3 regions of the Lentibacillus songyuanensis genome follow, and region 2 is predicted to be linked to each of the others. Evidence: riboswitches for the same ligand, from Rfam matches in the RefSeq annotation. Region 2 holds a riboswitch; each other region holds the start of a gene.
What was found. Region 2 has a riboswitch for S-adenosylmethionine ahead of WMZ97_RS01975 (PLP-dependent aspartate aminotransferase family protein). Riboswitches for the same ligand answer to the same signal wherever they lie in the genome.
Positions count from the first base shown of each region.

Region 1: another riboswitch for S-adenosylmethionine. It lies ahead of WMZ97_RS10995 (methionine biosynthesis PLP-dependent protein); the one in region 2 lies ahead of WMZ97_RS01975 (PLP-dependent aspartate aminotransferase family protein).
Region 3: another riboswitch for S-adenosylmethionine. It lies ahead of WMZ97_RS18895 (sodium:solute symporter family protein); the one in region 2 lies ahead of WMZ97_RS01975 (PLP-dependent aspartate aminotransferase family protein).

Region 1 covers NZ_JBCLVH010000009.1:91,714-96,372, forward strand. Annotated here, with positions in the region: gene WMZ97_RS10980 (FAD-binding oxidoreductase) at 1-865, opposite strand, end outside; gene WMZ97_RS10985 (spore coat protein) at 1,053-1,562, shown strand; gene WMZ97_RS10990 (3'-5' exonuclease) at 1,614-2,222, opposite strand; SAM riboswitch class I at 2,471-2,581, shown strand; gene WMZ97_RS10995 (methionine biosynthesis PLP-dependent protein) at 2,719-3,837, shown strand; gene WMZ97_RS11000 (aliphatic sulfonate ABC transporter substrate-binding protein) at 4,095-4,659, opposite strand, start outside.
Region 2 covers NZ_JBCLVH010000001.1:423,759-428,417, reverse strand. Annotated here, with positions in the region: gene megL (methionine gamma-lyase) at 1-1,099, opposite strand, end outside; gene rarD (EamA family transporter RarD) at 1,307-2,218, shown strand; SAM riboswitch class I at 2,504-2,619, shown strand; gene WMZ97_RS01975 (PLP-dependent aspartate aminotransferase family protein) at 2,715-4,433, shown strand.
Region 3 covers NZ_JBCLVH010000026.1:53,484-58,142, forward strand. Annotated here, with positions in the region: gene sspO (small acid-soluble spore protein O) at 279-431, shown strand; gene WMZ97_RS18885 (hypothetical protein) at 450-671, shown strand; gene WMZ97_RS18890 (hypothetical protein) at 1,078-1,722, shown strand; SAM riboswitch class I at 1,842-1,945, shown strand; gene WMZ97_RS18895 (sodium:solute symporter family protein) at 2,082-3,722, shown strand; partial or broken gene WMZ97_RS18900 (GNAT family N-acetyltransferase) at 4,068-4,659, shown strand, end outside.

The DNA.
Region 1 (4,659 bases), on a different contig from region 2:
GGGTAAAATCAACATCTTGCTTCAGTCCTGCCTCATTCCCGTGAAACTCCAGAAAGACAGTTGGCACTTCCTGATAATCTGTATCACTAAACAGGTTCATTTGTTTGATGGACTGAGCATCCGCCAATTCCACACGTGCGATCGGAACGCCAGCTTGCAGGATGGCAATGACCGCTTCTACGGCGTCGTCTACACTGGCAAACGCAGCCCGTGCCGCCATCACATGTTCTGGAATTCCATAGATGCGTAATGTTAACTCGGTAAAACAGCCCAACGTCCCCTCCGATCCGACAAAAATACCGCTCAAATGATAACCGGAAGAGGACTTCGCTGCCAGGTTACCCGTATGAATAATCGATCCATCAGCAAGAACGACCTCCATATCCCTTACCTGATCACGCATAATTCCATACCTTACTGCCGTTGTACCGCTTGCATTTGTTGCGGCCATCCCGCCAAGTGTGGCATCTGCTCCCGGATCAACCGAGAAAAATAGCCCATACTTTTTCAATTCTTTATCCAACTGGGATCGTGTTACCCCAGGCTGTACCCGCACAAGAAAATCATTTTCCCGTACTTCCAACACCTTATTCATTAGTGAAAAATCTACAACAATACTGGATTCATACGGGATCACATTCCCCTCCAAACTGGAAGCAACCCCAAATGGAACCACCGTTTGCCCGTACTTGTTTGCCAATTTGATAATAGTACTCACTTCATCGGCCGTTTCCGGAAAAACGACTACTTCCGGCAAATGTGGGGTATGATAGGATTCATCACTGCTATGCTGCTCCAATATCGTTTCATTTTTAGTAACACGATCCGGGGCTAATTCGTGCTGCAATTCATCAAATAATGCCATATGTAACCTCTCCTTTGTATTAAAAGTCCAAACACTTAACCCTTCATACTATTATACTATCACTTTACTTCCTATGAATATAGCACTATTTTTTCAATCTTATCGCCCAAAATCACATTATACAGTACCTAATCATGGGTTGTTGAATATAGTGAAATTGACTAGTTTAAAGGAGGAACCTGACACAATGGAAACATCAAGAAAAAACCGCCCAAAGCATCTCGCTTGGCATGAAACACTTGAAATACACGAACTTGTAGCATTTCAATCGATCGGATTAATGAAATTAAAGCATGCGGTTGGTGACGTCAAAGATAACATGCTCCGTAATTTGTATGTGCAATGTATTAAAGATATGGAAAACAATTTAAAGGAACTTACACAATTTTATTCGTTGGCGCCCAGAGAGACAGAAGGGGAAGAGGGGTTTCGCGAGCTTGGAAACAGCTTTTACGCTGGCGACTTATTAGTTTTAACCAAATCGTGTGTGAAAAATTATGCCGCTTCCATCACAGAAGTCGCTACTCCTCAACTAAGGGAAACATTAAATCAGCACTTGCAAAAAGCGATTGAAGCCCATGCCAATGTATTTTCATACATGTTCGAAAAAGGAGAATATCCGGCATATGATTTGGAAAAGTTATTGCAAAATGACCTAAAAAACGCACATAAAGCACTAAAAATGAAATATAAATAGCCATTAATAATATCAAGTGAGAGTAACTATACCATCTCTCCCTATCGGCCACTAGAAATAAAGCTTTCGGGCTTTTTTGACCTGTTTCATACGCGGAGCTTTGTACCCATGCTCATAAATCCGGCCTTTATCCATTTGACAATGGGTAAGTAATGAATCCAGTACACCACCATGCTGGTCCACCGCATGTTGAAAGATGTTCGCCGCCACCCGGGCATCTTCTAAGGCGTGGTGGTGTTCAAATGTGATTCCATGCTCGGCTGCGACTGTATTTAATTTATGATTCCGCAGCTGTGGCCATACTTTCCGGGAAATAGTTGCCGTACACAAGTAATCCAGCTCCGGATATGGAATCTGAAAATAATCCAGCGTATTACGAATAACACTCATATCAAAACTAGCATTATGAGCAATAACCAGATGATTATGAAGATATTCACGTAATGTCGGCCAAATTTGAGCAAATGTAGGCTGATTTTCAATGTCCCGACTGGTGATTTCATGTATAGCAATGTTAAACGAACTAAATTCCATTAATGGGTTGATCAGCGTATAATATTCATCAACAATCTCATGTTCATTGGCCACAACAATACCAACCGCGCATGGACTGTAACGTTTTGCATTAGCAGTTTCAAAATCGATTGATGTAAACTCCATTATGTACCTCCCCTTTACTCTATCATAGCACAAAACATCGTCTGTCAGCATCCCAGCGAATCACAGCAGTAATGACGGAATTACGAAGGAAAACAAACGTTATCACCATTTGCTACTGACTAAACTTTCCTAGCGAAACTGCTGATAGCAGATCCTTTCCATCATATGTTTGTTACATAATTTTTGCTTGACTTTCCAGCTAGATAATTGTAAAGTATTGATTAATATTCTAAAATTTAAATACTATTTTCTTATCCAGAGAGGTGGAGGGACTGGCCCTTTGAAGCCTCGGCAACAGCCTGTAATAGCCAAACAGGTATTGTGCCAATTCCAGAAGCGCCATGCTTGAAAGATAAGAAGAGCATCAACCGTTTATATTACAGTCTCTTCTTTTTAAGTGGAGGCTGTTTTATATTTTTCCCGCATGAACGTGAAAAGACCTCTATTTTCGTATTTGAGAATATGGAATAAATTCATTTTATCAGGAGATGATCACATGACAGAGAGAAGCATCGAAACAAAGTTAGCACAACTGGGAAGCTACAGTGATAAAGCAACAGGTGCTGTTAATCCACCGATTTTTTTATCAACCGCATATAAACATGAAGGGCTCGGCCGGTCCACCGGTTACGATTACAGTCGCACCAAAAATCCAACCCGCTATCTGTTAGAGTCAGCATTCGCGGATTTAGAAGGCGGAGATGGAGCGTATGCCTGTAGTTCCGGTATGGCTGCCATTCAGTTAATATTTTCCCTTTTTCGATCTGGTGACGAGCTCATCGTTACAGAAGATATCTATGGCGGTACATACCGATTACTCGATCTTTATGCAGAAAACTATCAGATTCAGACGTCCTACAGTGATTTTTCCGACTTAGCTCAAACGGAGCAGCTGATCACCGGCAATACGAAAGCGATTTTACTTGAAACACCGACAAATCCATTAATGCAGGAAGTGGATATCCAACAGATTGCCGAGCTTGCGCGTAAACATCAGCTGTTAGTAATTGTAGATAACACGTTCCTCACCCCTTACTTGCAGCGTCCACTCGAATTGGGTGCAGATATTGTGATTCATAGTGCAACCAAATATATTGGCGGGCATAATGATGTGCTGGCGGGGTTAGTGGCGGCAAAAGGGCCAAAACTCTGTGAACAATTAGCGATGATTCATAATGCCTCAGGTGGGGTGTTGTCCCCATTCGATTCCTGGTTATTAATCAGGGGCCTAAAAACTCTTTCACTGCGAATGGAAAAACACCAACAAAACGCCCAAGAAATTGCCGCGTTTTTACGTGAACAACCGGAAATAGCGGATGTTCTTTACCCGGGAAAAGGCGGCATGCTATCATTCCGCCTCCAGCAAAGCGAATGGGTTGATTCATTCCTGCAGCAGCTGCAATTGATCACATTTGCCGAAAGTCTTGGCGGTGTCGAGAGCTTTATTACGTACCCGGCAACCCAGACCCATGCCGACATTCCGGTTGCGGAACGTGTAAGGCGCGGTGTCGATGATCGGTTATTGCGGTTTTCCGTTGGTATTGAACAGGCCCATGATTTAAAACAGGATTTAAAACAGGCATTATCCGTATTGGCCAAAGAATCACGACTATAAACTATTAGACGAGGACCGGGTAAAGAGCGCCCGGCCGTTTGTGTTGAGTGACCGAACGAGGGGGTTTTTTCCCTCGTTCGGTAGCCCTAATGCGTATGGAGTATATACGCAAAGATAATTTACCCCGTGTTGAGTTATTCCTAATAATGGGAATTTCAATATTATTTAAGACCCCATCATAACAGGACAACGGGATAGACCCAAATTCGATACTAAAAAGCCAGCCTTTATGAATGAAATTAAAGACTGGCTTTTGGTTATTCAATAAAACGCTTGTCAACAAACGTACTAAAATCGGGTTTTTCTTTAAGAAATTGTAAATCAAAAGAAGAGTTACCAAATTTTTGAATCGTATCTACATCCACATCATAGACGAAATGTGTGCGTTTCCAGGCATTTTCCATGACATCACGCTCCATTTTCTGTCCAGTAATATCATCAATACTTTGAATAGTTATATCAATGGATTCATCCGTGTGTTCGTTAATATAGTCAATCGATTCTATATGGGCATCGACCATTTTTTGCACCAATTCCGGATTATCTTTTGCAAACTCGGAACTTGTCACGAATACAGCTGCTGGTAATTTTTCACCGAAAGAAACTTCGTCGGAATCAAGCAGAACGTTTGCCCCTTCCTTCAATTCTAACACGGATCCCCACGGTTCTGGAGCAGCTGCTATATCAACTTCTCCTTTTTCAAACATCGCTGGATATAAGGCCGGTTTGCCTGTGACGTGTTTCATCTGACCTCCTATCCGATTAGAGGTCACACTCAATTCTTTCATATAAGTTTCATACTGCACATCATGTGTACAGCCA
Region 2 (4,659 bases):
ATGCCTCCGGAATGACCGCATGTGTCATACTAGCTGGATGCTCAATCAGTGTCTCCGCATCTCCAAGACTAACGGCGATTTTGAGAAATGACAGTGCATTTAACACTGCTTGGGCATCCTGTTTTGTGCCTTTCACTTCAAACGCAATAATACCGCCGCCACGTTTCATTTGTTTTTCTTTGATCGCATACGCCGGGTTTGTGTCATCACCCGGATAATATACCTTGGCCACGTTTGGATGATCCTTTAGCCTGGCAAAAATTTTCTCGGCGTTATCACAGTGCCGATCCAGACGAATTGGTAACGTCTTTAGTCCACGAATCAATAGCCAGGCATCAAATGGTGACATAATACCACCAATATCCTTCTGGGTGGTCATTTGTACCGAATCCAGGAATTCCTTCGTCCCTACAGCAAGTCCTGCAACCACATCCCCATGGCCACCAATATATTTGGTTGCGCTATGAACAACAACATCACAGCCCAGATCAAGCGGACGCTGTAAATATGGGGAAGAAAATGTACTATCCACAACCACCGGGATATTATATTCTTTTGCCACCTGGGCAACCATTTCCAAATCAATAAGCTTCATCGTCGGGTTAACCGGGGTTTCTACATAAATACATGCTGTCTCCGGCCTGATACGGGCTTGGAGTTCCTCGGGCGAATCCATTTCTGAAAAGTCATGGGTGATCGCATATTTTTCCTCCATCATCGACAACAGACCAAATGTACATCCATACAACCCGGATGAACAAACAATGTGATCATTTGCTTTGGTCAACGCAACCAGAACCGCCGATATGGCAGCCATACCGGAGGCAAATGCTAATCCGCGCTCGCCATTTTCAAGCGCAGCAATTCGTTCCTCCAGCACCTTCACCGTTGGATTCGCCAATCGTGAATAAATATAACCCGCTTCTTCGCCAGCAAAGCGTCGCTCCCCCTGCTCTGCTGTTTCAAATGTATAAGTGGATGTCTGAAATAATGGCGGCGTTAAACTGCCAAGCATTTCTTTTGCATCATATCCATCGTGAATGACGGATGTTTCGAAATGTTTATATCGCTCTGTCATGTCATTCTCCCTTTCCTTCATGCATTTCTCTTCCTACTTCTATGATATCGGAAAAGGCTTATCCTTGAAAGCGGTTTCCGGAGATTGTTCTCACTTTTTTGGTTGGCAAAGCGTTTACGAGTGTCCCTGCACAAGCAAGATAATTGCCTTTTTTTCAACCACCCTCTAAAATTGGCTTATTTCGAACCAATGGATTTTGGGGAATTTTCCAGGAAGGAGAAGCAATAAATGAAGCAAGCAGAGCAAAAAATGGGAATTATTTATATTACATTCGCCTACATATTTTGGGGGATTCTGCCAATCTACTGGAAACTGGTCGATAATGTCCAACCAGGCACTATATTGGCACATCGCATTATCTGGTCCTTCTTATTTATGATCGCTATTATTCTTGTACTAAAAAAGTGGTCTCCATTTATCGCAGAATGCAAAGCCATTTTTAAAAATAAAAAGAAATTAATCGGTATTTCGTCTGCTTCCTTTATCATTAGTCTCAATTGGCTTACCTATATTTGGGCCGTTAACACTGAACATGTGATCCAGGCAAGCCTTGGTTATTATATGAATCCGCTGGTCAGCATCTTATTAGGCATGATTATTTTAAAAGAACGATTGACCCGACAGCAGCTTGCATCGTTTCTCATTGCAGCGATTGGTGTCATCTATCTTGCGGTCAGTTATGGAGTGTTTCCTTGGATTTCTTTAGCGTTGGCTATCACATTCGGGTTGTATGGATTGTTAAAAAAGACGGTGGATATTGGAGCGATGTTTGGCCTGGCAATGGAGACCATGATCGTCACACCGCTGGCATTGATTTATGTTGCTGCCGTACCTGCGCACATATTTACTATCAATAACATGTCTACCAGCACACCACTTTTGTTAATTGGTGCCGGAGTTGCAACAGCCATTCCGCTTTTGCTATTTGCCAGCGGAGCCAAGCAAATTCCATTATCCATGGTCGGCTTCTTACAATACATTGCACCAACCATCATGCTTTTGCTCGGCGTGTTTCTTTATCATGAGACATTCACCCATGCCCATATGGTATCCTTTGCATTCATCTGGATCGCATTAATCATTTACATGACGTCCGTGCAACATAGACCAGCGAAAAAGCGAAAAAAGGCAACATCATGATTTGGAGCTCACTGAAAAAGCACCTTTTCATAATCGTTTGGAAGAAAACGGGCTGAAACGTGCGTCAGCAAGCCCGATACGTGCGAGATACAAAGGTTTTCAAAACGAATCTATTTAGCAGCCTCCATGATTTGGACGGTATTTTTTGAGTTCCGACAGTATTCTATCTAACTTGGACAGTATTTACGTTCATTTAAATTCATATTATTTTTATCAAAATAGTTGACGGATGATTGAATTTAGGTATATAATTCTTGTTACATTAATTTTTCTAAAATTTCATATCTCTTATCAAGAGTGGTGGAGGGATTAGGCCCTGTGAAGCCCGGCAACCATCAGGCTGATAACCAGCTTTGAAAGGTGCTACATCCTACAGGTCGACTTGATCTGGTAGATAAGAGGAGGAACGTTGACGTATACGCCCTCTTCTTAGGAAGGGGGCTTTTGTAATACTCCCTTCCAACATATTAACCAACCACAAAAGGAGGAATTTTTTATGTCAAACTTTCAATTTCACGATCCAGAAACAGTAATACTTCACGGGGGACAGGAACCGGATCCAACAACCGGGTCACGTGCTGTTCCGATCTATCAAACTACTTCCTATGTATTCCGCGACACTGAGCATGCACAAAATTTATTTTCTTTAGCCGAGCCCGGCTATCTGTACACACGGCTTGGCAACCCGACATGCGCCGTATTTGAGGAACGGGTAGCACAGCTTGAGGATGGATCTGCAGCCGTTGCGACATCATCTGGTATGGCTGCCATTACGTTAGCTATTTTGAACCTGGCCGGGGCCGGTGACGAAATTATTGCTGATAGCAACTTATACGGTGGAACATATAACTTATTTTCGACGACCTTGCCTCGCTATGGGATCCAAGTGAATTTTGTGGATGGGACAGACCTGGGGGCAATTCGTTCAGCTATCACCTCAAAAACGAAGGCGATTTTTGGTGAAACCATCACCAATCCTAGTCTAAACGTACTAGATATAGAAGGGATTGCAGGCATCGCCCATGAACACCATATCCCTTTAATTGTGGACAACACGTTTGCGACACCATATTCTGCCCAGCCAATTAAATGGGGAGCTGACATTGTCATCCACTCTGCAACCAAATGGATTGGCGGACACGGAAACTCGATTGGCGGCATTGTCGTTGATGGCGGCCGGTTTGATTGGAATCATGCAAACTTCCCCGGCTTTATCGAAGCTGATGAAAGCTACCACGGCATTCGTTATGCTGACCTCGGCCCTGCTGCATTTGCCACAAAACTGCGGGTTCAGCTATTAAGGGATATCGGCGCTTGCTTAAGCCCGCATAATGCGTTTTTACTATTACAAGGACTGGAAACTTTGCATTTGCGGGTGGAACGACATAATAAAAATGCAGAAAAAGTGGCTGCCTATTTACAAGCCAACCCTGCTGTGGAATGGGTGAATTATCCAGGTCTAGAGAACCATCCGGCACATTCCTTAGCAAAGAAATATTTACAAAAAGGTTTTGGCTCGATGATTACATTCGGTATTCAAGGCGGACGAGATGCCGGCAGAAAACTGATCAACAACATTTCTATCTGGTCCCATGTGGCAAACGTTGGTGATGCAAAATCATTGATTATCCATCCGGCATCGACTACCCATCAACAATTGAGTGCCGAGGACCTCAAAAAAAGCGGGGTAAGCGAGGAATTAGTTCGGCTCTCTATTGGTATTGAACAGGTCGATGATGTTCTAAGCGATTTAGATCAGGCGATCGCCAAAGCTACCAATACAAAGCCAAGTCGCCAAGCTACAAAGGCTGATGCAGTAAAATGGTTGCTTTCTTCCCCATTCATCCGGGAAAATGGTGCTTTAAGGCAAAAAACGATCGCTGTAGTTGGTGAGGGTCATAATGAACAGGAAACAAACCAATTAAAACAGCTTGGCTATCAGCTTATCCACGTAAATGATACAAACCAGCTGCAGGATACACAGGCTGCGATTGATACTGTTTGGCTCAAACAAGGACCTGTCCCTAACAGCACGATTGAGCAATTTATCAACAAGGAAGGCAAGATTCTCTGGATTGAACAACTGATTGGAACGGAGCCAACACTTGAACATGCTGAAGCTGCTGGTATCACGGTTGTCACCGGAGTAAAACTATATGAGAAATTTGTTCGCTTACGCGGAAATACGACTGAACAAGCAACTGTTAGCGTATGATGAACAAGAATAGTTAAAGATACAAGAGGCTGTCTCGCAAAAAGGGGGCAGCCTCTTGTGTCTTTCACCAGTTCTTTTATTTTTTGACCATCCCTTTAAACAATTTCATTACAATTTTATAACAAGCTATATCGACTACAAAAACATGATATACTAGCCAAAGAAAACGTCATAAACATATAAAAGCCTGAAGCGGGACGCTCTAATCTAACAGCTATAGGGCTGT
Region 3 (4,659 bases), on a different contig from region 2:
ACGTGTATCTTTGCCACAGTAATTTCACTGTGGTATTTTTTATGCTTGCAACACGCCAGACTGAACGCGGAGAAGTAGCTTAACATAGTCATCCGGAAAGAGGGTGAACTGCCGAACGAAGAAAAGATCATTCGTTCGATAGCTCAGCATTCTTTCTTGAATCAAATTTCCCATCGTTTTGAAATCGTGCCTTAAGTTCATCTCGATCGATCAGTTAAATAAACAAAATGGATAATCACCTTGTTTTTGAAAAAACTATGGGTGGAGGTGTAAAGAAATTGACTGAGAAGAAAAATAAAAACACAGGTGCCATGAGTGATGAGCAGGCAGTTAGGAAGAATTTATCAACTGATTTTGACCATGAATTTGCAAATGAACCGTTAACCGCAACGGAAAAGTACAACAATAAAAAGACGAAGAAACGACAATGAGCCGTATAGGAAGTGCGCATGATGGCAAATAAAAATGATGAAAAAAATCAAACCGAAGCAACACAGGAAAATGTGAATGTAGAGCTTGGTGGAATGGGTTTCTATGGCACAACATCCAATATGGAAATTGCAGGCTATAAAGCTTCCGGAGACATTGAAAATGCTGGAAGATTGGACAAAGGCTTTAAACGGCCGGAACATCCAGGTGCAACAGCATCCATCAAACAGGAAAAAGATTAATTCGGGACAGGGGAACAGATCAGGATTTACTGAAATAGTGAATCGCTGATAAACTGGAAGAAATCGCTGATAAAAATGTTCAAACTGCTGATAAATTGAATTATAGCAAATCGAAAGGCTATATTTCCATGTTCAGTTTTCTTGGAATAATAGTTACGCATGCAAGGAAAAGGAGAACTTCTGTCAAATTTAAACGTTTGATAGGAGAGCTCCTTTTTCACGTCATAAAGCCTCTTTTCTATGCTTTTATCAAGAGAACAGAAAAAAGTTCCAAGTTCTATTCACTATTCAAGATTGATACGTTATATTGATAGTAGTAAATATACAAATCAAGAGGTAAAATTAGCAAACAAGCCAACCAGCAATCTTATGATTATTATTGTATTGGAAGGGGAACGGTGGGTTGATGGAGTTCATTCTTACGTATCAATGGGAAATATTTATTAGTATCGAAGTGTTATCCATGGTGGCGCTTCTATTATTCGGTGTTGTGCGGTATTTTCTTGATAAGAAAAAGGCAAGCACATTATTTATCGCTGTTTTTCTTGTCTTAATCGCTATCGAAGCACTGCTCGCAGTTTTGATCTATCAGAGAACAGGAGAGATTTCCACCTTCCAGATTATTATTAGCATTTTTGTGATTTATGCATGTACATTTGGAATTGCTGACTTCAAAAAGCTTGATCGCTGGATGCGTAAGATAATTGGGGGCTGGCGTGGTAAAGAACTGTTGACAGAAAAGGATCGCCAAATTTTGGAGAGAAATAAGAATCCGAAATATTTGGCAAAAAAATACCGCTGGACATCCATAGCACATTTGGTGGTATTTGTCGGTGTACAATCCGTGTTTTGGATGTATGGAACGGGTAGCCTGGAAGAAATGATCAAATATATTCGTGATCTTTCATGGATCGAAGCAGGAACTGCAGAACAATCACCTTATCCGAACGAAACAATTTATTCAATCGGGATGATTTGGGGGATAGTTTTTATTGTTGATTTTATATGGTCATGGTCCTATACTTTTTTTCCTTCAAAATCAAAATCATGAACAACATGAAATATTTATTCCTGATTAACCAGATTGGAATATTTAAAAGCAAATATTTCGGATTGTATTGACAATTATGATTTAGCCATTTATAATAACAACAACTTTATATTGCTTTTATCTTATCCAGAGAGACGGAGGGACTGACCCTGCGATGTCTCAGCAACCGGCATATGGCGCGGTGCTAATTTCAGAAGAATACGATGTATTCTGAAGATGAGATGAAGAATGGACGTATCCTTAAATTCTTCTCTCATTAATGGGGGGAGGTTTTTTATTGGCATAAAACATATTAAATTGATCATATTACTTTACTTATATAGTTTCGCATTAACTAACAAAAAACTGGAGGTACTATTATGACGTCATATGGTTGGTGGCTAATCGTGTTTGCGATTATCTATACACTGGGGTTAATACTTATTGGCAATATATCTAGAAAACGGGCGAATAAAGATACAGGGTATTTCATTGGTGGTCGCTCGTTCAACAAATGGATTGTCGCATTTTGCATCACTGGATTGTTTTCCGGATCTACCTTTATATCGATTGTAGAATTGTCATACTTGTCGGGGATATCGGCAATTTGGTATGGGGTTGCGGAAACAACACAAATATTAATTATTGCCTTTGTTATCATTGGTCCATTTCGGGAAAAGCTCGTGGTGACTGTTACTGGCTTAATCGGTGATCGCTTTGGCAGGAAGGCACTAGGTATTGGCGGTGCCATTACTGCATTTACTTTCCCAATGTGGTCGGTTGCAACTGCCATTGCATTTGCATCAGCCGTGCATGTATTCACTGGTTTTTCTTTAACAATGTCGGTGGCATTTACAGCGATTCTCTTATATTTATATTTACAAGCAGGCGGTATGTGGTCAATTGCCTTTACTCAAACAGTCAATTTTGGTTTGTTTATCGTAATGTTTATCATCGGCATCACTGCATTTTTCATTAACCCAGGTATAGATGGACTAGCTTCATTCGCTTCTTCCAATCCGAACATGTTTCAATTCGACGGTGTCGGCATTCAAGTAATTGTTGCTTGGTTTGGTACATTCTTAGTTAATGTTATTCTGGCACAGGCAGCTTTCCAAATGGCGTTGTCTTGCCGTACGCCTAAAGAGGGGCAAAAAGGTTTAAAACTCGCAGTTATATTTGGGCTTCCATTCATTGTATGTGGAACATTGTTTGGAATATCAGCGGCGATTGTTGTCCCTGGACAAACCTTGGGGCTAGTCGCTTTACCTCAGTATTTAATGGAAGTTCTTCCCGCACCGCTTGTTGGCCTGTTTTTCTTGGGGATATGGGCTTGTGCATTAAGCTGGGGAGCACCATGTCAATTTTCTGGTGCGACAAGTTTAGGAAAAGATGTTGGCAGTGCACTACATCCCAGCGCGTCCCCTAAGCAATTGATCACGTATACGAAGGTATCGTTACTTGTGTTAACCGGCTTAATGATTACATTCGGAATGTTGCGAACCGAACAATCTGCCTGGTGGAACGTATTGGCGTGGACGATGCGAAATTCCGCCACGTTTGCTCCAGTTGTTGCCGTGTTATTTTGGCGATTGGCAACAAAAGAAGCTGTCATTGCTTCGATGATCGCGGGATTTGTCTCCGGTACGCTCTGGTATCAGCTTGGTGGTTGGAAACCGGACGAATTCTACTTGAATATTCATCCCGTGTGGATTGGTATGTCTGCAAATATAGCGACAATTGTACTGGTTACCCTAGTACAAACAGCCGGAACATATCAAGTTAGTTATCTATTTTCCAATGCAAAAAAAGGCTACTATGCATTGTGTGTAAGTTTATTGATTACGTTAGGGTTATCTATAGAATTTCAACCCATTTATAATCTAGGATTGCTTGGTATTTGTTTGTTTATGATTGTGATTGGTCTTTTTATTGCTACCATTATTTTTATTCCCGACAAACAGGAGAAGGTCAGTACAAATCCGTTGCATTCAAGAACTGGTACCGAAGACAGCATGTGAAAAGTTGAATTAAGAGGGGGAAATAAAATCCCATTCATGAAGGAAGAACAAGTTGATCCAAATAATAATGACTTGTTCTTCTTTATTATTCGGATCAACATCACTTGCATAAGCCATACGATAGTTTAGAAGTGTTTTTAACTTCATAGAAATGATTTCTTCTGCATTAATATTGTTTATTCCATTATGAATGTAGCATGCTTTAATATACTTTATTTTTAAAAAATTTTAAAATGATGTATTATTGAGAGGGATTCTATTTGCATACTTTTGTTAACGGATCATATTGAAATGAATAGGTGTGCGTGAAATTAAAGTACCAATAATCAATAATGAGGTGTAACGATGTCATGTGTTTTAACGGAAAGTTTTGCCCGGAGAATAGAACAGTCTGAAATAGACGCTTTAGTGTCCAGACTCACGGCAGTTAAGAACATTGATGGAAATCCAATGGATGTTGAAATAAAAAAATTTGGCAATGCAATGGCATTTACAGTTAGGAATATTCCTAATCCATCTTTTAATACGGTTAAAGGAAAGGAAGATGCCGGCTAGATTCGAATTAACCCCTGCATATGCTTCTTCTTATTTGTTTAAGGCACTTTTTAAAAAAGGATACTTTCAGTGTGGGTTTCATACTGCACTTTGTGGTACAACAGCTAATGAATTTATTTTAAATGCAAGAATCGACCCATCTATTTCTATCCGTGAATTAGAGAAAAACGAATTTGATCTTTTTGGAGACATATATATGAAAGGTTTTTATATGCCATCTTCTTTAAAAAATCATGTCGCTCAAAATAATAAGGTATTACATAATAATGATCATTGGACCTTTTATTTGGCTAGTTTTCAAGGAGAATCTGCTGGAATAGGGGGGTTATTCGAATATGATGATATAGGAACGCTTGCAGCTGCTGCTACAATTCCGGAATTT